Regions from separate parts of the Planococcus sp. VCh962 genome, predicted to be linked through region 1. Evidence: riboswitches for the same ligand, from Rfam matches in the RefSeq annotation. Region 1 holds a riboswitch; each other region holds the start of a gene.
What was found. A riboswitch is a leader RNA that binds a small molecule or an ion and turns the genes downstream of it on or off. The one in region 1 is predicted to bind thiamine pyrophosphate.
Positions count from the first base shown of each region.

Region 1 (7,650 bases):
CAGGGTTCGTTTCAAACAAGGTATTTCCATTTGCAGATTTTCCGGCTGGTGTAAAATCAATCAAGAGTTCACCAAGAGCGACGACGTCAAACATATTAAACTCCCCCTTTTATGTAAGCTGCCTAAAAGTTTAGTGGAACAAATAATGAAAACTGAAACGAGCTGAACAAGCCCCTTTAGGCAGACACGGCTTCCGCTCTTTCTTCTGGGTCTTATAAAAAATATGGAGCAAAGCCATCGGCCGAAGCAACTTTGGCCAATAGCTCTGCACCTAGTTTGAAAAATGTCGATAATGCAATAGCGTTAATCTTTGCACCTTTATCTTGGAATGATTCAAAGCTCTTTCGGATTCCGCAAATTCCACTTTTCAAGAGTTACATCCACATGCCCATCTGCTGTAAGGAGAACATCTATATCATGTGCTTCGGCAAAAAATCGCGCCGTAAACACTTCTTCCCCTCCATTGACAAATAATTCAATAGAGCTTGTGTCCAGGAAGATATGAAGGTCCTCAAGCTTGTCCAACGAACAGCTTCGGCTTTCAACTTTGCCATCGATGAACCGCTTTCTCTCTAACGTCAACAGCTTCAAGTGTGGTACATACACGATTGACAGATTCTTACGGATCTCTATTTTCACTGTATCGGCAAGATTTTGGTGGAAGTGGATTTTGATTTCACTTACTGTACCGGCCAGTTCTGGCAAAGTCTTTGTTTCATTTTCGATGCTTGTATGGCAATGGAATTTTTTAGGTTCTCGCAACTTTTGGAGTTCTTGCACCGGCTTTTGAATAATCCGGTTATTTCTCAGCTCTATTTCCCGAGGAATCGTCAATGCATGGACCCAGCCTTTTTCAATTGTTGGTTGATGGGGTTCCTGTTCATCTGTTATTCCCATCCATCCCAGCATGATCCTTCTCCCATGGTCATCTTGAAATGTTTGCGGGGCATAGAAATCAAACCCCCGATCAAGTTCAATAAATTCACTGTGCGGAAATTCAGTTGTTCCGACTTTCCATTTCCCGATAAAATATCCTGACTGAAACACATTGTGGAAAAAGGTTTCTTTCGCTTCCAGCCCCTGAGGTGAAACAATCAAGATATCTTTTCCATCAAGTTCAAAAAAATCCGGACACTCCCACATATAGCCGAAGTTCATCAATCCATTTAGACGATTTCCAGCTAAAGTCCCTTTGAGTTCCCATATATTCAAATCTGTTGAAGCGAAAAGCACAACGGCCCCTTCTTGATAAAATGTTTGTGCACCCACAACCATGTACCACATATCGTCTTTTTTCCATACTTTCGGGTCTCTGAAATGGGACGTGTAACCTTCTGGCAACAAAATCACAGGGCCTTTTTTCTCGAAATCAAAACCGTTATGGGAAACGGCAATACATTGATAGGTTTCACGCAATCCATTTTCATGCTCGACGTTTCCAGTGTAAAATAACACCATATCTCCATCAACTTCAACAGCACTTCCTGAAAAGCAACCATCCTTTTCATACCATTCACTTGGAACAAGGGAAGGCTTGTGCTCTTGCCAATAAACGAGATCTTGGGATGTGGAATGGCCCCAACATTTAGGCCCATGTATTGTTCCAAACGGATGCCATTGAAAGAATACATGATAAGCGCCTTTATAACGGATGAGTCCATTTGGGTCATTCAACAAACCCACCGCGGGCATTAAGTGGAATTGCAGCCGGTGCGGATCAGCGTTGTTGTTTTTTTGATAAGTCTCTAATGTATGAGTCAACCTTTCAAACCAGTCTATTGTATTCATGACAAACTCCCATTTTTTAGTGTTTTTTTAATTAGCTTTCCCCTAAGCCACTAAGCGTTGGTACCCACGGAGTTTACATTCCCAGCTTCTATCTTTAAAATCCCCCAAAGCAATCTGGACAAGTAAATGCTGCTATCTTCAGCTTTTGAAATTGTTTTTTTATTTTTTCTTCCTTGTCCATAGGTTTAGATCAGTTAAATTCCTGCCTTCATAAGCCGTTTCCTCATACTGATTCCCCCTTATAATTTATTATTTATCTTTCCTAATAATACGCCAAAATGATGTAAAAGTTTCATGAATATTAAAAAAATAATACATTTTCTTCAGCTTTGTGACTATATAGTTACAATATTTTAGGATTTCTAAATTTTCAGTATAAATTCATAAATAGCCCGGCTGCAAAAACCAAAATCTGAAACTCCTTTACATCCCCCATCCCTTCCGCTACACTAGACCCATCGGGACAAATCCCGGCCACAAACTAACTGCATACCGTTTTCTGCACTGGGGGTGCCCGATTTTCGGCTGAGATGCAAGCGCAAGCTTCGATCCCTTATGACTCGATCCAGGTAATACTGGCGTGAGGAAGTGCGGTGACTTTCCGCAATTGGATCTTTCTTAAATTTAATTGACATGGAATAGTGGCTGCATCTTCACGGATGCAGCTTTTTTTGTGCGAATTTTTAAGGAGGAGAATTTATTATGGAACCATTGCAATGCGGCACGAGCCCGATTGTCGGATTTCGCTTTTCTTTGCATCCGATGACAGGGGATTTTATCCGAGTAATTAAAGGGGCTTTGAACGACACAGATACAGCGAATGTCTGGATGCACACCGATGATGTTTCGACCGTAATCCGCGGCAAGCAAAACCATGTTTTTAATGTGGCGAAAGCGCTCACGCTGCATGCCGCGAAAACCGGTGAGCATGTCGCGCTGTCCGGCACGTTCTCCATCGGCTGTCCGGGAGATACAGCGGGCGATGTGTATTTGGACAAAGACGATGTGCTGCTGAATACCGATGAGACGAAACAATATGTGTCGTCTCAATTCGCGCTGTACCCGATGAACAACCCGGACTATATGGCAGTCATTTACCGTGAAGTGGATCGCGCGAAAGAGCAAGGCGTCTTTAACGAGTCCATGCATTACGCGAGCGGCATCCACGGCGATATCCATGATGTTTTCGCTTTTTACGAAGAAGCATTCACCAATGCCCGCTCGGAACAGCACCGCCACTTGGTGATGACTGTGTCGATGAGCATCAATAGCCCTTCCCATAGAGGTGCCTCCAATGCTTAAATCGTGGAAACTGAAAGAAGTTGTGCTGATGTCACTGTTTGCCATTGTTTTTGGCATTGTCTATTTGCTGTTTGTGCATATCTCGAATATTTGGGCCGGCATCATCGGCCCGCTTGCCTATGAATGGATGTTCGGCATCTGGTTTATCGTTTCCATCATCTGCATGTATATCATCCGCAAACCCGGTGCGGCAGTGCTGTCGGAATCGATGGCTGCTGCGATTGAAGTGCTGCTCGGCAATGCAGTCGGTCCCCGCCTCCTGTTATCCGGCATCATCCAAGGATTAGGTGCGGAAGCGGCTTTTGCGGTGACCGGCTACAAACATTTCAACTTAGCGGTATTGATGCTGGCCGGTGCCGGTTCGGCGGTATTCAGTTTTGTTTACGGCTATTTCATCTCCGGTTATGCAGCACTCGATCCTTCTTTCGTGGCATTGATGTTCACCCTTCGCGTATTGAGCGGCATGATCATTGCCGGTGTCGGAGGCAAGTATTTAACGGATGGCTTGCTTGCGACCGGTTCACTGCGCGGCTACGCCATTGCCCGCGCGAATAAAGGTGATGCGGGTGCATAACCGCGTATTTTCCTTACAAGATGTGAGTTTTCGTTTTCCGGATGATAGAGCGAATACCTTGAACGGCATTTCCTTTCATATTGAACGCGGTGAACGCGTCGTAATTTCCGGCCCGAGCGGCTGCGGAAAAAGCACATTGTTGTATTTGCTGAACCGTTTGTATCCGCTCAATTGTGACGGCATTGCCAGCGGCACTATCCACTTATTCGCCAAAAATGCGGAAGATTACTCACCCGGCGAGATCAACCGCCGGGTGGCCACTGTTTTCCAGGATCCGGATTCGCAGTTCTGCATGCCGACGGTCGAAGAAGAATTGGCGTTTACATTGGAGAATCTGCATGCCCCTTTTGCCGAAATGGATCTGCGCATTGCAGAAGTTTTGCAATTGACCGGCCTTTCCCATCTGCGCCATTCCGTGATTCAGTCGCTGTCCGGCGGCATGAAACAGCGCGTTGCAACCGCTTGTGCATTGATCATGGAACCGGAAGTGCTGCTGCTCGATGAGCCGATTTCCCACCTCGATCCCTATACGGCAAAACAGTTTATCGAATGGCTGGATGAGCTTCAAAAAAACTTCGGTTTGACAATCATAGCTGTCGAACATCGGCTGGATTTATGGGGATCATTTTTCAACCGGGAACTTGCCATGGACATTGGTGGAAAAATCGTTGAGGATAGCGATTTTGTTATGCGGCAGCCGGTTTTATTCCCTGGACGGATTTTTGCAGCCGCTCCGGAAACGGCTTTAACAGCGAACGAGCTCTCGGTGAAGATGAAAGACAAAGAGCTTCTATCGCCCCTATCGTTTAGCACAAAACGGGGCGAAGTGGCGGTCATTGCCGGGCCGAATGGCAGTGGGAAATCGACATTGATGAAAGCTTTATGCGGAATTTACGCTTTATCTGGCGGAACGGTGAAGTCTGATGGGGTCGGCTATGTGCCGCAGTCTCCGGAATACCTGTTTCTCGAGAAAACTGTGGCAGCGGAACTGGCATTTTCCGGCGTTTCATCAGCAAGTGAACTGGAAGAACTGATGGCCCGCTTAAACTTAAAAGAAATTAAAGATGCCCACCCATTCTCAGTCAGCCACGGGCAAAAAAGGCGTATCGCCATCGGTGCCATGCTTGCTGACAAACGGCCGGTCCTCTTAATGGATGAACCGACTTCAGGCCAGGATGCAGCGGCACTATTGGAATTATTCGAGCTGATTACTGAACGTGCCCGTGAAGGGGTGGCGATTTTCATCGTAACGCATGATATGGAGTTTGCAGCTAGCGTTGCTGATTCGGTCCTGCTGATAAAAGATGGACAATTAACCGGAAAATTCAAAGCAGACGAAGTCTGGAACGATGACCAATTGTTGGCTGAACATCGCCTCTTGCCGCCGAAAGGAGTCCAGCGCTATGCGAAATCTTTTGCATGACATGAATCCTTCCGTGAAATTCTTGATTGTTGCGGTTTCGATGCTGGTGATTGCGTTTTTCTTCAATCCTTGGACTCCTCTCTTGTTCTGGGTTGCCGTATTAGTTATGCAAGTACTGATGAGTAAGGTCAATTGGAAAATTTGGGCTCTGTTCATGCTGCCGTTTATGCTTGGCGCATTCGGCTATTTATGGACGGCAATTGTCTTCGGGACAGACACGGGCGGCAGAGTGATTTGGTCATTTGCCTCCCTCGTGGTAACCGCCGAACAACTGGACACCGCTTTATCGCTGGCCTTCCGGGTAATGGCATTTTCAACTTTATCGCTGATGTTTGCCTTCACCACTGATCCGGTTAAATTTATTATGAGCCTGATGCAGCAATTGAAGCTTTCGCCAAAACTGGCTTATGGCATCATGGTTGGCTACCAGTTTTTGCCGGTGATGAAAGAGGAGTTCACGCAGATCCAGCAAGCGCACCGGCTGCGTGGGGCAGACGCGGAAAAGCGTCTATTGCAGCGGATGTTCGGGATGAGCAGGCTGCTCATTCCGATGCTTGCGGGCGCTGTGCGAAAAGCGGAACGCTCAGCGTTCGCCATGGAGGCCCGCGGCTTCACCGGTGAAATGCGGACGGCATATTATAAGCCGGTTAAGGTGAGCCGTTTGGATGTCTGGATGGCCTTGGTGTTTCTGTTGGTGCTGGCTGGCAGCTGCGCTGGCGGCGTCCTGTTGAACCGAATATAAAACTGCTGGCGTCAGGCAAGCAGCCAATGCGGCAGAGCTTCTCGGCAAATCCGGGAGCTCTGTCTTTTTTTATCTAGATTTGACATCTTTAAATGCTTTTTGTTTAAATGCTTTTTGTTTTTTTGCTTTTTTTTTCTTGTTTGCTTTTTTTGATTTTTTAAATTACCCTTATGTAGTTTTCTACATATATTATGGAAAATCTCTTTTACACTTATAAATGAAAACCAAAATAAAAGCATCCGCTTTGTTAGCAGATGCTTGATTAATGGATGGATGGGCTTTTCACGACCGCTTTGTTGTACATCAGTTGGAAGCCATTGCGTTCCATATTTCGGGCGGACGTGGTTTGCGGCTGAGTCGTTACTGTGACATGGCTGCAGCCTTTTGATTTAGCATAGCGCAGCCGCTCTTGAATCAACAGGTTCTGGTATCCCTTGCCCCTGTATGCCTCCACTGTACTGGTTAGAAATAATTCTCCTAGCAAATTGTCTATTGCCAATGTTCCCCCAGCTGCACTTTCACCATTTTCTTTCAACAGAAAGCCTGCATTATTGGAGACTTCCAAAAATGTCCGTGTCGACTCCATCATGGCTTCAGTCACTGTGCTGTCTTTTGAAATGCCTAAAGCAACAGTCCAGGCCCATTCATAAAGATCTTCCCCCGACACTTCTGTGACCGCCACGGTTTCATCTGTTAACCGATTTTCAGCTGGTTGCCATTTTTCAAGTTCCAGCACCCAGACGGCCAAAAAATGGTCGAGTGTATATCGCCGTTCTTGAAGCAGAGCCAGTAACAAGGGATCGCAGAATGGTGTCAGCTCAAACTCGACATGCTCCACTTTCTCTCTCTTTCGAGCAAAATCTTCAATCGTGTTCAAGTCATTTTCCACTAGAACGCCGTCCATGCCGAAGCCGACGCCAAAACAACTGTTGGCTGTGCAGAAAATGTCTCCTTTACCTGGCAAGGGCAGATGTTCCATGGCAGCAGCTGGATTGAATTCTTGCTGTTTCAAGATGTATTCCTTTGTCCCCTTGCTTTTGATGGCTTCTATCCTTCTGGCCAAACTTCTATTGTTCGCTGTCATGCTCATCACGCTCCTAAAAACTTAAAAGGCATTCAAATTGTTGATCAATTTGAATGCCTTTTGTTTTTTACTTCATGCTAGAGGCTGTGCTCTGACCCATAAGAGATTTCGTCTTCATCATGGATGTCTACGCCTTTATCGACATGGACAATCGTCCGTAGAATCAATTTCCCTTTAGGGTTCTGCAAAATCCAGCGTTCATCCGGTACAATTTCAAATTGGTGCATGACGGCTTCTTTTGATTTGACTGAACCGATAAACTCCAATGTCTGTTTGGCGACGATGTTTTCAATTACATCAAAATCGCTGTCTTCGCGATAATCTTCTATTTGTTTTACAACGTTCAGCTCAATGTATTCAATCTCCTGGTCGCTGTTTCCGCCGGTAAAGTAAACCGTGCCGTTCAAGGTTTCACCTTCTTCTAAATGCGGCCTTTCCACGACCGTATTGATTTTTAAAGAACCAATACCGATTGAACTAAGGAATTGTTTGAAATTCATAAAGTGGCACCCTCCAGTATTTGCTAATCCTTCTTTACCACAAGAAAAACTTCTTTAAACCGTTACAGCAATTCGGTGTAATCGTAATGATTGTCCAAATTGACTTCATGTTTATTGTAGCGGCGCTTGAATAATTTGTAGAAATGGGCAACCAGCACTTTGATGATTGCATAAGCCGGAATACCGAAAATGACACCAGCAATACCGAATAGGGATCCTGCTGTAAGCAAAACGAAA
Region 1 is NZ_JBYLHS010000001.1:543,741-551,390, reverse strand. Features, by position in the region: gene AC3AQ9_RS02880 (PfkB family carbohydrate kinase) at 1-94, opposite strand, end outside; gene AC3AQ9_RS02875 (glycoside hydrolase family 32 protein) at 334-1,788, opposite strand; TPP riboswitch at 2,285-2,392, shown strand; gene AC3AQ9_RS02870 (YkoF family thiamine/hydroxymethylpyrimidine-binding protein) at 2,491-3,090, shown strand; gene AC3AQ9_RS02865 (ECF transporter S component) at 3,083-3,664, shown strand; gene AC3AQ9_RS02860 (ABC transporter ATP-binding protein) at 3,657-5,087, shown strand; gene AC3AQ9_RS02855 (energy-coupling factor transporter transmembrane component T family protein) at 5,068-5,829, shown strand; gene AC3AQ9_RS02850 (GNAT family N-acetyltransferase) at 6,092-6,913, opposite strand; gene AC3AQ9_RS02845 (sporulation protein) at 6,991-7,413, opposite strand; gene AC3AQ9_RS02840 (AI-2E family transporter) at 7,476-7,650, opposite strand, start outside.

Region 2 (7,650 bases), on a different contig from region 1:
TGATGTAGTTCGAGAACAGCCAGTTCTCCGGCCAGAACGACGGCGGGAAAGACATGACTTCCGCCATTGTTTTAAGGGATGTTGCAAACATCCACCAGAGCGGGGAAAGGATCAGCAGGCTCCCGATCGCCAGCAAAATGAAGTTGAAGATAACCAAAAGACTTTTACGGTTTCCTCTGTGTTCAAAAAAGCTGGGGTTTTCATTGGCATTATCAAGGCTCTTCAGATCCTCTGCATTATCCAAATAATCAAGATTATCCGTTGCTTTGGCCATCTACTTCTCCTCCCCTTCGTAATGTACCCAGCGGGGAGCGAGTTTCAGATTGATCATTGTCATGATGAATACAATTACAAACAGAATCCAGGACATCGCCATCGCGTACCCCATATTAAAGTTGGTGAATGCTTGTTTCCACATGTAAAGATTATAGAACAGCAACGAGTTTGCCGGTCCGCCTTCGCCGTTATTGGACATGACATAGGCTTCCTGGAAAATCTGGAATCCACCGATCAAACTTGTTACCACATCAAAGAAAATAACGGGCGTGATCATAGGGATCGTAATATGGAAAAACTTTTTCCATGTATTGGCTCCGTCAATTTCAGCCGCTTCGTAGAGTGATTTGGAGACACCCTGCATACTGGCTAAGTAAAGGAGCATAGATCCGCCGACACTCCATAATTTCATGAAGATCAAGGACGGTTTGGTCCAATCCGGATCAAACAGCCAGTTAGGGCCATCAATGCCAAACCAGCTTAACACCAGATTGACCATCCCGGTGCCCGGGTCCAGCAGCTGCATCCAAAGCATATAGACACCGACACCTGACAGGACAGCCGGCAAATAATAAAGTGTCCGGAAATAGCGGATGCCGGGAATGTCCTGGTTCAGCAGGGCCGACAGGAAAATAGCTCCAATTGTTGTCAGTGGCACAGAAAAAATGACGAAATACAAGGTGTTCCAAAGTGAGGTCCAAAAAAGACTGTCCTCTGTGAAGAGACCTTTATAGTTTTCTCCGCCGACAAAGTCCATCTGAGATGTAATATTATAATTTGTGAAACTTGCCACAAAGGAAAATACCAAAGGCCCCGCAGTGAAAGCCAGAAATCCGATAATCCACGGCAATACAAAAATATAGCCATAAATGCTCTCCTTGCGCCTCATGGTCATTCTTTTCTTCCCCAAATTGGCTCCTCCTTGCTTACTGGTTTTTCTTGATCAAATTTTCTACATCGGTCTGTGATTTTTCCAAAGCTTCTTTAGCCGTCATGGAACCGAGGAAGAATTCATCCATATTCGGATTGATCAAACTGCTGAAATCAGGTGCGATTACCGGCACTGGAGTCAATAAAGTCTGCTCCATGTTTTCGACGGCCATTTCGTAAACCATCGTTCCGTCTTCCGTGAATTCATCAGATTTTGCTGCCGATTCAGCCGCTTCAATATTTGCGACATTATCGAAGTTTTTCACTGCCCAATACTCTTGCGCTTCAACATCTGTTAAATATTTAATGAATTCCCATGCCGCTTCAGCGTTTTTAGATCCTTCAGGGATTTCAGCGACAAATCCGCCGCCCCAGCTTGTGTTGCCATTGCCTTCTTCATATTCCGGAAGTTCCACTACGCCGAAATTCAAATCAGGTGCATAATCACGGATTTGTGTGTAGAAAGTCGGTGTTTGGGCAATCATAGCCAAATCGCCAGTGAAGAAAGGGTGTCCTTGCTGGCTGTCAATCTGTGCTTGATAGGAGTTGACTACATCTTCGCCGTATCTGTCTTTCCATGTTTTAAGCCAGTTTAATACTTGTTCATTTTTAGGAGTATCAATTTCGAAATTGTTCTGCTCGTCAAAATAGTTCTGGCCGTTGGCGTTTAAGAGCCATACATCATAGCCGATGCCCCATAACGGATAGAAACCGACACGGTCATAGTCCTGTCCGGCTTTTTTATCCAATTTCTTTGCATATTCTTCGAGTTCTGCCCATGTTGTCGGCGGCTTTTCAGGATCCAGCCCTACTTCTTTGAAGGCGTCTTTGTTATAAAAAAGTACGCGTGTATCGGTATTGAAAGGAATTCCGTATGAATCACCTTCGTAAAGAGTTGCGTCCCAAAGCTCAGGGTAGAATCGTTTTGAAATATCGTCTTTTTCCAGGAACTGCGACAAGTTCATTGCCTGCTTTTGCTGTCCGCGAAGAGCAGTCGCATTGATATCGTTGATTACAACATCAGGCGGATCGCCAGCTGCAATCGCTGCAAGCTCTTTCGTCCAGATGTCACCGAACGGCAGGAAAGTGTGCTTCACTTCGATTTCATCTTGGGATTCGTTAAAGTCGGTGATGATTTGTTCAATAATCGGGCGGCGGATTTCAGATCCCCAGAAAGTCCAGAAATCGATGACGGTTTTGCCGTCTTCATTTACCGCTGCTTCATCATTGCTGCTGTTGCTTGTCTGGAATCCCGAACAGCCGCTGAGAAACAATGCTAGTGCAGCAATCAACATAATAAAAACTTTCAAATTCTTCATCTGCTTCACTCCTCTTTTGTATTGAATAAAATGAGTCCGTAAATATCTTCGACAGTCGAAGTAAAATACCCACATCCGCCTGAATTTCATCAGAACCAGGGCTGTTTCTCCTTGAAAAGAGTAGAACAAAATATTCCAGCTTCTCATGTCTAGTAGAAGTATATAACAACTTCTCCTTCTTTTCAAAGTGAAATCTAAATATACTGACAATGGGTATTTTTATCGAGTTTAAACCGTTGTAGATATGGGTAAGGCCTTAATAATTTGCATTTCTAATTTGTAATATACAGAAAACTGGTTATAATTAAGAGTAAAAAAGAATGGGGAGAGGCATGATGGCAGAAATTCTAATTAATAATTTGGGAAAAACGTATGATAACGGTGCTACCGCCGTAACTGATTTTAACCTCCACATCAAAAATGAAGAATTTATTGTCTTTGTCGGTCCCTCGGGCTGCGGAAAATCCACTACTTTGCGGATGATTGCAGGACTTGAAGAAATAACAGACGGTGAATTTTTCATCGATGGCAAACGGATGAACGATGTCCAGCCGAAAGAGCGGGATATTGCCATGGTGTTTCAGAACTATGCTTTATACCCCCATATGACCGTGTATGAAAACATGGCATTCGGATTAAAACTGCGCAAATTCAAAAAAGATGAAATTAAAAGACGGGTGAATGAAGCCGCTGCTATTTTGGGCCTGGAAGAGTACCTGGACCGGAAACCGAAAGCGCTGTCAGGCGGCCAGCGCCAGCGGGTTGCTCTTGGACGCGCGATTGTACGCGACGCCAAAGTATTCCTGATGGATGAGCCTTTATCCAACTTAGATGCAAAATTGCGTGTTCAGATGCGCGCTGAAATTGCAAAACTCCATCACCGCTTAAAAACGACAACCATTTACGTAACGCACGACCAGACAGAAGCGATGACGATGGCTACACGGATTGTCATCATGAAGAGCGGTGTCATCCAGCAGGTCGGCAGCCCGAAAGAAGTATATGATTTCCCGGCCAACCGCTTTGTCGGCGGCTTTATCGGTTCGCCTGCAATGAACTTCTTTGATGGCAAATTAGAGAAAGGTGCGTTTGTCATGGGAGATCGGGTCATCGACATTCCTTCAGAAACTTTGAGTATGTTAAAGAGCCAGGGCTATGACGGCTCGCCGGTTACACTTGGGATCCGGCCGGAGCATATCCACGTCAACAGCGAAGATCTGACGGGCATCAAACACAGCGACATCGATGCGGTCATCACCGTTTCGGAGCTGACAGGTGCGGAAACGATTATTTATGCCGTGTACGGCGACCAGGAATTTATTGCCCGTGTGGATGCCAATACGACGATTGAGCCGGGGCATACTGCGCGCTTGGCGTTCGATATGTCACGCGTTCACTTCTTTGATCCGACAAGCGGGGAACGAGTGAAACCTGAAAAATCAGAAAAACCGGTTGCGGTTTCGTAAATCTGTGTTAAAGTGATTTTGACAACTTGAATATTAAACACCACTAGGGGAGCCGGATATCGGCTGAGACGGGCATAAGCTCGGACCCTTTGAACCTGATCTGGATCATACCAGCGGAGGGAAGTGGCGGAACGCATGCTATTTCCTTTTTGACTGCATACGCCGCTTTCCTTTACTGGAAAGCGGCGTTTTTTATTTGTCGAAGAAAAGCGGAAGTGTTGGTTCGGCTTTGGTTTATTTTCTGGAGCGTCAGGTGCTAAAGCTTGAATCACCACGGAAAAGGAGATGGAGACATGACATTTTGTAAAGAAGTGCGGGTTGAATGCAATGATTTATGGCAGGCAAGTTTTGAACATCCGTTTGTGAAAGGTATTGCCGATGGCACGCTGCCGCTGGATATATTCCGGCATTACGTTATGCAGGATGCCTATTACCTGACCCATTTCGCCAAAGTCCAAGCGATTGGAGCAGTGAAAGCCACCGATCTGGAGACCACAAAACGCTTTGCCTTTCATTCGGAGCACACTTGTGCTGCCGAGTTGGCTTTGCACGAGTCGTTTATGGAGCTGCTCGGGGTCACGGCAGACGATTGGGCAGTTTTTGAACCTTCACCGAGTGCCTATGCTTACGTTTCCCATATGTACCGCTCGTCTGAAGGCGATTTGGCGGATGTCGTGGCATCAATTCTGCCTTGCTACTGGCTTTACTATGAAATCGGTGAACGGCTGAAAAAGGCCAAACCCGATCATCCGATTTATGACCGCTGGATCGCTACATACGGCTCGGAGGAATTCGGCGCTTTGGTTAAAGAGCAGATGGACCGGATGGACAAGCTTGCAGAAGGTTTGCCGGAAAAACGCCGTGCTGAACTGAAAGACCGTTTTCGCCGCAGCAGTTATTACGAATGGAATTTCTGGGAGCAGGCATGGGTGCGGGAATCGTGGACAGTCAAAACGTATGACCGGGCAGGTGTTTAACATGCTGGAAAAACTGCGTTCAGAAAAACCGATTATCCACTGCATCACCAATCACGTCGTCTCGAATTTCCAGGCTAACGGACTGCTTGCCCTTGGCGCTTCTCCCATCATGGGCGAAGCGCCGGAAGAAGCGGCTGAACTGGCTGCTTTAGCGGATGCCGTGTCGCTTAATATCGGCACATTGAACAAGCAGAGCCTGAACAGCATGCTGATTGCCGGAAAAAAAGCCAATGAGCTGGGGGTGCCGGTCGTATTGGATCCGGTCGGAGTCGGAGCAACAGCGTTCCGGGCAGCTGCCGCCAATAAAATCCTGGAAGAAGTGGACGTCACAGTTCTGCGCTGCAATGCCGGTGAACTTGCGGCTATCGCAGGCGCCCACTGGCAGGCGAAAGGAGTCGATGCCGGCGAAGGGCAGGCGGATATCCATGTACTGGCGAAAGATACAGCTAATAGATTTGGATTCATTGTTGCGGTATCCGGCGAATTGGACATTGTCACGGATGGAAAGCGGCTGGCTGAAATTCCATATGGACATAAAATCATGGTTTCTGTAACAGGAACCGGCTGCTTGCTAAGCAGCGTTGTGGCAGCGTTTCTCTCGGTACATCCAGAGGACGGTTTTGAAGCCACGGCAGCGGCTATGCGCTATTACGCCATTGCCGGCGAACTGGCAAGCGTGCATTCAAAACTTCCCGGAGATTTTCAAACTGCTTTTTTAAATCAATTAAATGCCATAGGGCAAAATGATATTGACGATATGATACGTCAAAAGGAAGGAGCGCTACGATGATTCCACAAGTATTGACAATTGCCGGATCAGATTCTGGAGGAGGCGCGGGCATCCAAGCGGATATTAAAACGTTTCAGGAGCTCGGGGTTTATTCGACATCGGTGCTCACGGCGGTGACTGCCCAGAATACACTCGGGGTTTCGGAAATCTACCCGATGACGCCAAGTGCTGTCAAGGCGCAGCTGGCTGCAGTAGGTGCAGATTTTAATATTGGGGCGCTGAAAACGGGCATGCTGTTTGATGCAGACATTATTGAAGAGACGGCATCCGGCATCCGGCAATTCGGCTGGAAAAACACCGTAGTGGATCCGGTCATGATTGCCAAAGGAGGAGCAAGTCTTCTGCAGCAGGCAGCGGTTAAAGCTTTGAAGGAGCATCTACTGCCGCTGGCGCTCATCGTAACGCCGAACATTCCGGAAGCGGAAGTGATCAGCGGCATAGGGATAGATGATGCAGTTTCACGGCGGCAGGCAGCCGGGCGGATATTGTCATCGGGCGCTGTTTCCGTCGTCATTAAAGGCGGCCACGGCACAGACCCTGACATGGCTGAAGACTTTTATTTGAATCAAAACGGGGATGAGCTTCTTTTCCGCTCCCCCCGCATTGCTACGGTTCAGACGCATGGAACGGGCTGCACTTTTGCCGCTGCCTTGACAGCGGAATTGGCCAAGGGGAAATCGCTGGAAGATGCCCTTTACACTGCGAAGCAATTTATCCAGGCAGCTCTCAGCGAAGAGCTTCATATTGGAGCCGGGCATGGACCGACCAACCATGCGGCTTATCAGAAGCACCAGCGCGAGAAAGGAGGCATCCATCATGTCGAAGTTGTTCGATGAACCTTCGATCTATTTTATTATGGGAACAGCCAACGCACCCGGGCGCAATCCGCTGCTGGTATTAGAGGAGGCATTGGCTGGGGGAATCCACCATTTTCAATTAAGGGAAAAAGGATCCGGTGCACTCACTGGGGATGCATTGATGAAATTTGCCATTGAATGCAAATGGCTGTGCCGCCAGTATAATGTGCCGTTTATCGTGAATGATGATCTGCAGCTTGCGCAGCTGGCGGATGCGGATGGAATCCATGTCGGCCAGCAGGATGCGGCAGCAAGCACGGCCCGTCGGATGGTGGGACCGGACAAAATTTTGGGAATATCGGTCCATTCATTGGCAGAAGCCAAAAATGCTGTAGATCACGGCGCCGACTATGTGGGAATGGGACCGGTATTTAACACCCGTTCAAAAGAGGATGCCGGCAGCCCGGCAGGAGTAGCAGGCATTGCAGCGGTGAAAAGCCTGTATCCCGAACTTCCGGTAATCGGAATCGGCGGCATCACGCCCGACAATGCCGAACAAGTATGGTCAGCAGGCGCTGACGGAATAGCGGTGATTTCCTCAATTGCCCAAGCTGAGAATATCGCCTCAGAAGTCAATCGCTTTAAAACGAATTTAAAGGCAGGTGCCCGAAAATGAAAACCCGTAAAATGGTGCTGGTCGCTATGTTTGTTGCCCTGTGTGTTGCTGGTTCAGCATTCGTTTCATTTCCTGCCGGCATTGCCCGTGCTTATCCTGTTCAGCATGCGATAAACGTCATCGCAGCGGTGCTGCTCGGTCCGGGTCCGGCATTGCTGATTGCGTTTCTAACGGCAATCGTCCGCATAATGACAGGAACCGGATCATTGCTGGCCTTTCCTGGAGGAATGTTTGGGGCGCTGCTTGCCGGACTGATGTATGCGAAATTCGGGAAAATCTGGCTTGCTGCTGCAGGTGAAGTAATTGGAACAGGGATTATCGCTTCATTGGTAGCAGTGCCTTATGCTCATATTTTAATGGGAACTGATCTTGCCGCTTTCTTCTTTTTGCCGCCTTTTTTAGTCTCCAGTTTATCAGGA
Region 2 is NZ_JBYLHS010000002.1:609,604-617,253, reverse strand. Features, by position in the region: gene AC3AQ9_RS10405 (carbohydrate ABC transporter permease) at 1-274, opposite strand, end outside; gene AC3AQ9_RS10400 (carbohydrate ABC transporter permease) at 275-1,186, opposite strand; gene AC3AQ9_RS10395 (ABC transporter substrate-binding protein) at 1,203-2,525, opposite strand; gene AC3AQ9_RS10390 (ABC transporter ATP-binding protein) at 2,861-3,991, shown strand; TPP riboswitch at 4,027-4,130, shown strand; gene tenA (thiaminase II) at 4,285-4,968, shown strand; gene thiM (hydroxyethylthiazole kinase) at 4,970-5,758, shown strand; gene thiD (bifunctional hydroxymethylpyrimidine kinase/phosphomethylpyrimidine kinase) at 5,755-6,594, shown strand; gene thiE (thiamine phosphate synthase) at 6,575-7,231, shown strand; gene thiW (energy coupling factor transporter S component ThiW) at 7,228-7,650, shown strand, end outside.
Region 2: linked by a shared signal. The riboswitch ahead of tenA (thiaminase II) and the one ahead of AC3AQ9_RS02870 (YkoF family thiamine/hydroxymethylpyrimidine-binding protein) in region 1 are both predicted to bind thiamine pyrophosphate.

Region 3 (7,650 bases), on a different contig from region 1:
GCAGAACGTTTGATGCAGCATCCAACGCGCATCCGAGTAACAGCAGAGGATATGCCGATGCTCGGAAAAGTGACACATTCGTTTATCAAAGTGGATGAGCGTGACAAGACTGATATGCTTCGCAAAATTTCGCATATTGATGGCGTGAAAGCATTGGCGTTCGTCAATAATCTTGACCAGCTATTGATGAAAGAAAATAAATTGAAATTCCGGGATGCGAAAATTGTTACACTGCATTCGGAAATGAAAAAAGAAGAGCGTAAAAAAGCGCTTGAGTCATTCCGCAGAGGGGAAGTTTCCATATTGATTGCGACAGAAGTGGCAGCACGCGGCTTGGATATTGATGCAGTGACGCATGTAATCCACGTGGATGTTCCGCAAACAGTCGATCAGTACTTGCACCGTTCCGGCCGGACAGGGCGAGCAGGGGCAGATGGCGAAGTTTTGACGCTCTTAGCTTACCAAGACGAGCGCCATTATAAAAAATTCACCAAAGAATTGCCTTCAAAACCGGTTCAGAAAATTCTTCATGGTGGACAGTTGATTGAAGGAAACAGTAAAACAATGTCCGAAAAGGGGAACAAACGATGACTTTCCAAGAAAAGTTGGAGCAGTATGCTGACCTTACAGTTTATGTGGGATTGAACGTTCAAAAAAACCAAACGATTATGATCAATACGACGGTTGATACGATTGAATTTACCCGGCTCGTGGTAAGAAAAGCATATGAAGCAGGAGCGAAACGTGTTTATGTAAATTACACAGATCCTGTTCAAACAAGAATCCATTTTGAAATGGCACCGGATGATGCTTTTACTGAATACCCGGAATGGTCAGTGGTACAGCGTGACGAAGTGATCAATACGGGTGGATCGTTTTTATGGATTGACGCAGAAGATCCGGATTTATTGACGGGTATCCCGGCAAAACGCTTGTCTGACTTCCAAAAAGCTTCAGGCAAAGCTTTGGAGCGTTATCGCCAAGCGGTAGGCTCTGACAAAGTAGCTTGGTCAATCGTGGCGATTCCTTCTGAGAAATGGGCACAAAAAGTTTTCCCGGAGCTTGAAGGCGATCAGCAGATGGAAGCACTCTGGGAAGCTATTTTTAAAACAGTGCGCATTGGAGAAGGCGATGCGGTGGAACAATGGAAACAGCACATAGAGATGCTGGAAAAGCGTGCAGGTTTATTAAATGATAGAAGATTTGCGAAGCTGCATTACACAGCTCCCGGAACCGATTTGACAATTACCCTTCCTGAAAAGCATATTTGGATGTCCGGCGCTTCAAAAACTCCGCAAGGAAATCCGTTTATCGCTAATATGCCGACCGAGGAAGTTTATACAGTTCCTTTGAAATATGGTGTAGAAGGCGTTGTACGCAATACCAAGCCCCTTGTCTATCAAGGCAATATCATTGATGGGTTCACTTTGACATTCGAAAAAGGGAAAATTGTCAAAGCACAAGCAGAAGCTGGACAGGAATTACTTGATGAAATGATCGCTGCTGACGAGGGAGCGGCTTATTTAGGTGAAGTTGCTTTAGTGCCTCATCAATCGCCAATATCAGATGCCAATATTTTGTTTTTCAATACACTATTTGATGAAAATGCTTCTAACCACCTGGCAATCGGAGATTCATATCCGACTTGCTGTGAAGGTGCCCGTGATTTGGAACGGACGCAATTGGAGTCGATCGGCTTGAATACTTCCATTGTCCATGAAGATTTTATGATCGGAAGTGCAGAAATGAATATTGACGGCATTCGGGAAGACGGGACAAAAGAGCCGATTTTCCGCAATGGAAACTGGGCATTCTAAGAGGTGAGCAATTTGAAGAAATTTTGGACAGCAATGTTGGCTATTGCCTTATTGATCAGTGGATCGATGTCGGTGCAAGCGGAAGTGAGAATTCCTGCGGTTTATATCGCACTTGGCGATTCTTTAGCAGCAGGGCAAACACCAAATTCTCAAATTGATGCAGGCTATTCAGATTTGATTGCGCAAGAATTGGCGCGCCATCAACCGGTCGCTTTCTATACAAAAAACCTGGCCTTTCCAGGGTTCACCACAGCAGATGTGCTGAAAAGGATACAGTCACCGGAAGCTAAGGAAGCACTGGCTTCAGCCAATATTATCACTTTATCTGCAGGTGCGAATGATCTTTTGCCATTAGTTCGATCGAATCCAGCAGAAGGCACTTTGGCATTTCAGCAAATCCAGGTAGACTTTGCTTTAAACAAAGCACGGATTAATCTTGAAGCCATTTTCGCAGAGCTGAAAAAGACAGCTCCGCATGCGGACGTGTATGTAATGGGCTATTATTTCGCTTATCCGCATGTCTGGGATACGCAAAAGGAAGGTACGGGAAAACAGCTTGACCAACTCAACGCTATACTGAAGCAAACAGCAGAAAAAGCAGGAGCGCAGTTTGTGTCTGTAAATCAATCATTTGGAGATAATGCAATTGACAAAATTCCAAATCCGGCCGATGTTCATCCAAACATCAAAGGCTATCAATCGATGGCGAACGCTTTTTTGGAGCAATACCAAAAAGGCTGGAAAGTAGAAGATGGCGAATTGCCGGCGGCTGACCCTAAAACATTCGAAGAAATGCTCCAGTTGCAGGGACAGGACGGAGAAGAGAAAAGCACAGCGATTGATGGCGTTACCTCGGCACGCCCTTCTGAGAAAATGGAAACCGAATACTTAGCATTGCGTCAAGTGGTGCCTTACGTGTGAAGAAAGTCATCACTCAAGCGGGAAGTTCGTCGACATTTAGGATTTGTAAATCCATCGACTGGACATTTATGCAAAATACACATCAGAATAATAAAAACCGCTCCGGAAATCCGGAGCGGTTTTCTTATCTTTAACGTTTGGCTTGTGGAGTCTTGTATTGGCTGGTATTTCCGGTTTTTTTACTTTTTTGCATTACTTTACGGATAATCGGGTAAGCAACGGGTGCTATTTTGATGGCGGTTTTTACAATACGACCTATTCCCATATCAATCTCTCCTATCATAAGTGAGGTATAAACTAGATTCCCTAGTTTTTGTTTTTATAAACCTAGTCATTAAGAATAGGCTAATGAAATAAGAATATCTTTATACTCGTGGACACTTGAAATGAAGACATATTCCGCATTGCCATGCCAGTCATCACCGGATGGCCCGAACTCGATAGCCCCTTCACCACCATTAACGGCAGCATAATAGCGGGTATCGGCAGCTCCGTGCTGGCCGAACAATACCGGTTCTTTCCCGGTTGTTTGTTTGATGGCTTTTTGCAGGGTCTGTATATAAGGGTTCTCTTTAGACGTTGTTAAAGCCGGCGTTGAGCCGCTGGCCTTGTATTCCATGTCAAGCTTTAAGGTATCGGCGAGTTCCGCCATTTGCCGGATAATTTCTTGTTTGTCCTGTCCTGGCATGAAACGGATATCATATGACATATGGCAAATTTCCGGAACCACATTATAGCGGTCACCGGCATTGATGATCGGAAGATTAACAGAAGGCTGTCCGTAATACTCCGTGGATTCTTTTCGGAAAGGCAATTCTGCCATAGCCATATGAAATTTCATAGCAGATTCAATAGCGTTGACGCCTTCCCAAGGCCGGCTTCCATGAGCGGGTTTGCCTTTAAAAGTCAGATCCATGCGTAATATTCCTTTAGATTGCAGCCCGACTTTTAAGCCAGTAGGTTCACCACAAATAACAAAATCCCCATGATAGCCTTGGTCCACTAGCCACTTTGACGTATTGCGACCGCCAATCTCCTCATCGGTGACGATATGTAATTGGACAATCTGATTGAGTTTGCTTTCATCTAACTCCACAAAAGCCTGCATCATAGCAGCAACTCCGGCTTTCATATCGGCCGCTCCACGGCCATAAATTCGGTCGCTTTCCTCCATAGGAACAAATTGATCGGCATGTCCAGGCACCACATCGACATGTCCGTTCCAAACAATTGTTTCAGTTCCTTGGCCTTTGACGGCTGTCAACATGGAATAACCGTCATTGTTATGGATTTTGACGTCTTGTCCATTTTTTTTCAGCCAGTCGGCACAAAAAAGAAGGGCGTCATTCGCTCCTTGTTTCGTATCACTTTCGATTTTAATCAAATTCTTAAGCAGTTCAATCATCTATTTGGCAACTCATGCTCAGTTGCCTGCACCACCTTTCCAATTTTATAGCTATTAAAAGTATACCCTAACGATAGAGCTTGAAACGATATTGCTTTAAGGGCGGTATTTGTGTACAATACAAGTGTTAGCGAAATAATGTATACACCACAAGGGGAGCTTATTGCTGAGAGTGAACATTTTGTTCTTACCCTTCGAACCTGTAAGTTAACACTTGCGCAGGGATGTGGATGGAAACCTGCCCTTAACGCGGCGCCAGGATCTATCCTGGCGCCGCTTTTATATGGTTTTTTTCTGCGGCCCTTCTGGTGATGTGCATAACACATAAGGAGGAAGTCATGAGAAATTTACGAGTTTTATTGATGGTGGAAATAGCGATTTTCGGAGCGCTCGGTTATGTTCTGGATTTTGTGGCGTTTAAGATGCCACAGGGTGGCTCAGTCAGCTTTGTGATGATTCCCATCGTCTTGATAGCATTTAGAAGAGGCGTCCTGGCAGGTATCTTAACAGGGCTGCTTGTAGGCTTACTGCAAATCGTCACTGGAGTTATTTCAGTTACTCCACTTTCGTTCGGATTTGTAGTGATGCAAGTAGTCTTTGATTATCTCCTTGCATATGGCGTTGTCGGCCTTGCTGGAATAATGCGCGAAAGATATTTGCAAGCGAGCCGGGAACATCGCACAGTCGGTATGATTACCGCTGTAGTGACGGGGCTCTTCATTGGCTCGTTGCTGCGTTATATTATCCATGTTATTACCGGCATCCTGTTCTTTGGGATGTTTGCAGAAGGCAATGTTTTTGTCTATTCAGCAGTTTATAATGCAACATACATGATTCCGGTATTTCTGCTAGCGGCTTTTGTATGCTCTGCCCTTTTTGCAGCTGCCCCTAAACTAGTAGATATAAAAGCATAAGGTGATAAATCATATTTTATTTTCGATATTCTGCTGAACAGCGTCTGCCTGAAGAGAATTGGTAACCTTAGGTATTCCATAGAAAAGCCGTCGAAGCAATTCACTATACTGTAAGAGGATTATCGTTATGATAGTCCTCTTTTCTTGTGGTATAATTTTTCATAGACAAGTTGAAAGAAGGGTATTTAATGATTGCCAATACAGAAAAAGATATTGAGATGTTAAAAAAAGCCGGCCGAATGGTCGCTGAAATTCGAGATGCTATGAGAGCCGCGACTAAGCCGGGCATCACGACAAAAGAACTTGATGAACTGGGCGGCCGAATGTTTGAAGAACTGGGCGGGGTCTCAGGGCCGAAATCCGAATACGATTTCCCAGGATATACTTGCATCAGTGTAAATGAGGAAGTCGCTCATGGCATGCCGGGGAAACGGGTTATCAATGAAGGCGATATGGTCAATATTGATGTATCAGGATCTTATGAAGGCTATTTTTCAGATACGGGCATTTCTTTTGTAGTAGGGGATGGACATCCTGAAAAAGAAAAACTATGTGAAGTGGCTGCCTCTGCATTTGACCGTGCCATGACAAAAGTCAAAGCTGGTGCAAAATTGAACCAAATCGGTAAAGCGGTTGAACGCGAAGCTAAACAACAAGGCTTATTCGTTATCAAGAATCTGACGGGCCACGGCATTGGAAAATCATTGCATGAAGCTCCTCAGCATATTTTGAATTATTATGATGCCTGGGAAACCACCATTTTGAAAGAAGGAATGGTCCTGGCTGTAGAACCGTTCATTTCCCAGAAGTCTGAGCATATTGTGGAATCCGGAGACGGCTGGACGTTCATCACACCTGATCAGTCTCTCGTCGCCCAAATTGAGCATACTGTGCTTGTTACAAAAGGCGAGCCGATTTTACTGACAAAAATAGATTGATAAAAAAAAGACCCTTAGGGTCTTTTTTTTATCAATAAAATTCCAGTTAAAATCACACCGCATAAAAACAGGGAAGCCGTGGTAAGCAGCAATTCATCGGTTCCATGTTTTACTGCAATCCCGATAAATGCCCAGATGAACACCAATGCATACGGAACATCGGAATAATGGAACCGGATATGAAGGGCCAGCGCTGTGGCGATTGTCAGCATGATGACAGCCCAGAGCTGATCGCTCAGCCCCCAGCCACCCCAGTTATAGTAGGTGAGTACAAAACTGATATTGGCAATGGTGGCGATACTGATCCACCCTAGATTAATCGAAATTGGAAAACGTTCCATAATGCTTCTTTCTTCGTTGCCATATTGAAGGTAAAGTCCGACTAAAGACAGCAGGTACCCGAGCATTGCAATAATTGACAACCCGAAGAATTCATAATGCCAGAGAAACAGCCAGATGATATTAAAGAGTGCACTTAAGATAAAAAATAGGGCTATTTTAGTTGAGGGAACTTGTCCTTTTTTCAGGCGCACCCAAAAACCGATAATCCAGATAGCAAGCAGTATGTAGATAAGTGACCAAATCGAAAATACATATCCAGCAGGCGTAAACAGTACAGGAACGCGATTAGAAATTTCCCCGGTTGTCTGGCCATTGAGCGGTAGAATATTTGCCATAGCATTGACAACGATGACAGCTATAAAAGCAATAGTCATCAGCAGTATCCGAAACATAAGAAATCCCTCCTCTTCTTTAAGTATACCTGTCCTGGTTTAGTACAACAAACTGCAATTTCCAAGAAAATTGAAATAAAAGGGAATTTGTGAAATGTCGGACACTTTTTCGAAAAATATTGGATAGGGGGTGCCCGCTCATTTGTTCCGCCTGCCGAATAAAAATGATATACTAATAAGTGTTTTTAGAAAATTTAGTTTACCAGGGGGTAAAACAATGACGGTGAAATTTCCGGAAGTATGGGATTTAGATGTGCTTTTCCCAGGGGGAAGCAATTCAGCTGAATTGCGGGTACATATGGACAATACGAGATCTGAATTAAAGGAATTTGAAAAACTGTCCCAGGGTTTTGGAGTTCCCGCTTCTCAAGAAGATGCTTCACGAATTGCAGACATGCTGGAACAAGTTAAAAAAGTGATGCAGCATTTAAATCAAGCAGGGTCATTTATCGGCTGTTTAATGGCTCAAAATACAGAAGATAAAAAAGCGGCTATTTTGCAGAGCGAAGCAGCTGTGTTGAATGCTGAATTTCAAACTTCACTTCAAAAAATCCAGCAGCAATTAACGGAAACAGAAGACAGCGTATGGAATGGACTTCTTGCAACCGAAACCTTGAAGGAGTTCAGCTTCGTGCTAAATGAATGGCGAACAGAAGCAAATATGCTGCTATCTGAAAAAGAAGAAAATATCATCACCGCACTTAGTACGGATGGCTACCATGGCTGGAACCAGCTTTATGATATGCTCGTCGGGGATATTAAAATAAAAATGGTCATTGGCGATGAAGAAAAAGTTCTTTCTGTAGGCCAAGCCAATAATTTAAGTTCTCATCCTGACTCAGCTATCCGCCAACAGTCATATGAAAAACTGGAAGAAGCTTGGACTGAAAAAGAGGAGTTTTTTGCAAAGACATTAAACTC
Region 3 is NZ_JBYLHS010000014.1:39,721-47,370, reverse strand. Features, by position in the region: gene AC3AQ9_RS19935 (DEAD/DEAH box helicase) at 1-591, shown strand, start outside; gene AC3AQ9_RS19930 (aminopeptidase) at 588-1,817, shown strand; gene AC3AQ9_RS19925 (SGNH/GDSL hydrolase family protein) at 1,830-2,738, shown strand; gene yxzF (small protein YxzF) at 2,869-3,003, opposite strand; gene AC3AQ9_RS19915 (M20 family metallopeptidase) at 3,073-4,143, opposite strand; TPP riboswitch at 4,286-4,385, shown strand; gene thiT (energy-coupled thiamine transporter ThiT) at 4,482-5,057, shown strand; gene map (type I methionyl aminopeptidase) at 5,246-5,995, shown strand; gene AC3AQ9_RS19900 (TspO-related membrane protein) at 6,010-6,729, opposite strand; gene AC3AQ9_RS19895 (M3 family oligoendopeptidase) at 6,947-7,650, shown strand, end outside.
Region 3: linked by a shared signal. The riboswitch ahead of thiT (energy-coupled thiamine transporter ThiT) and the one ahead of AC3AQ9_RS02870 (YkoF family thiamine/hydroxymethylpyrimidine-binding protein) in region 1 are both predicted to bind thiamine pyrophosphate.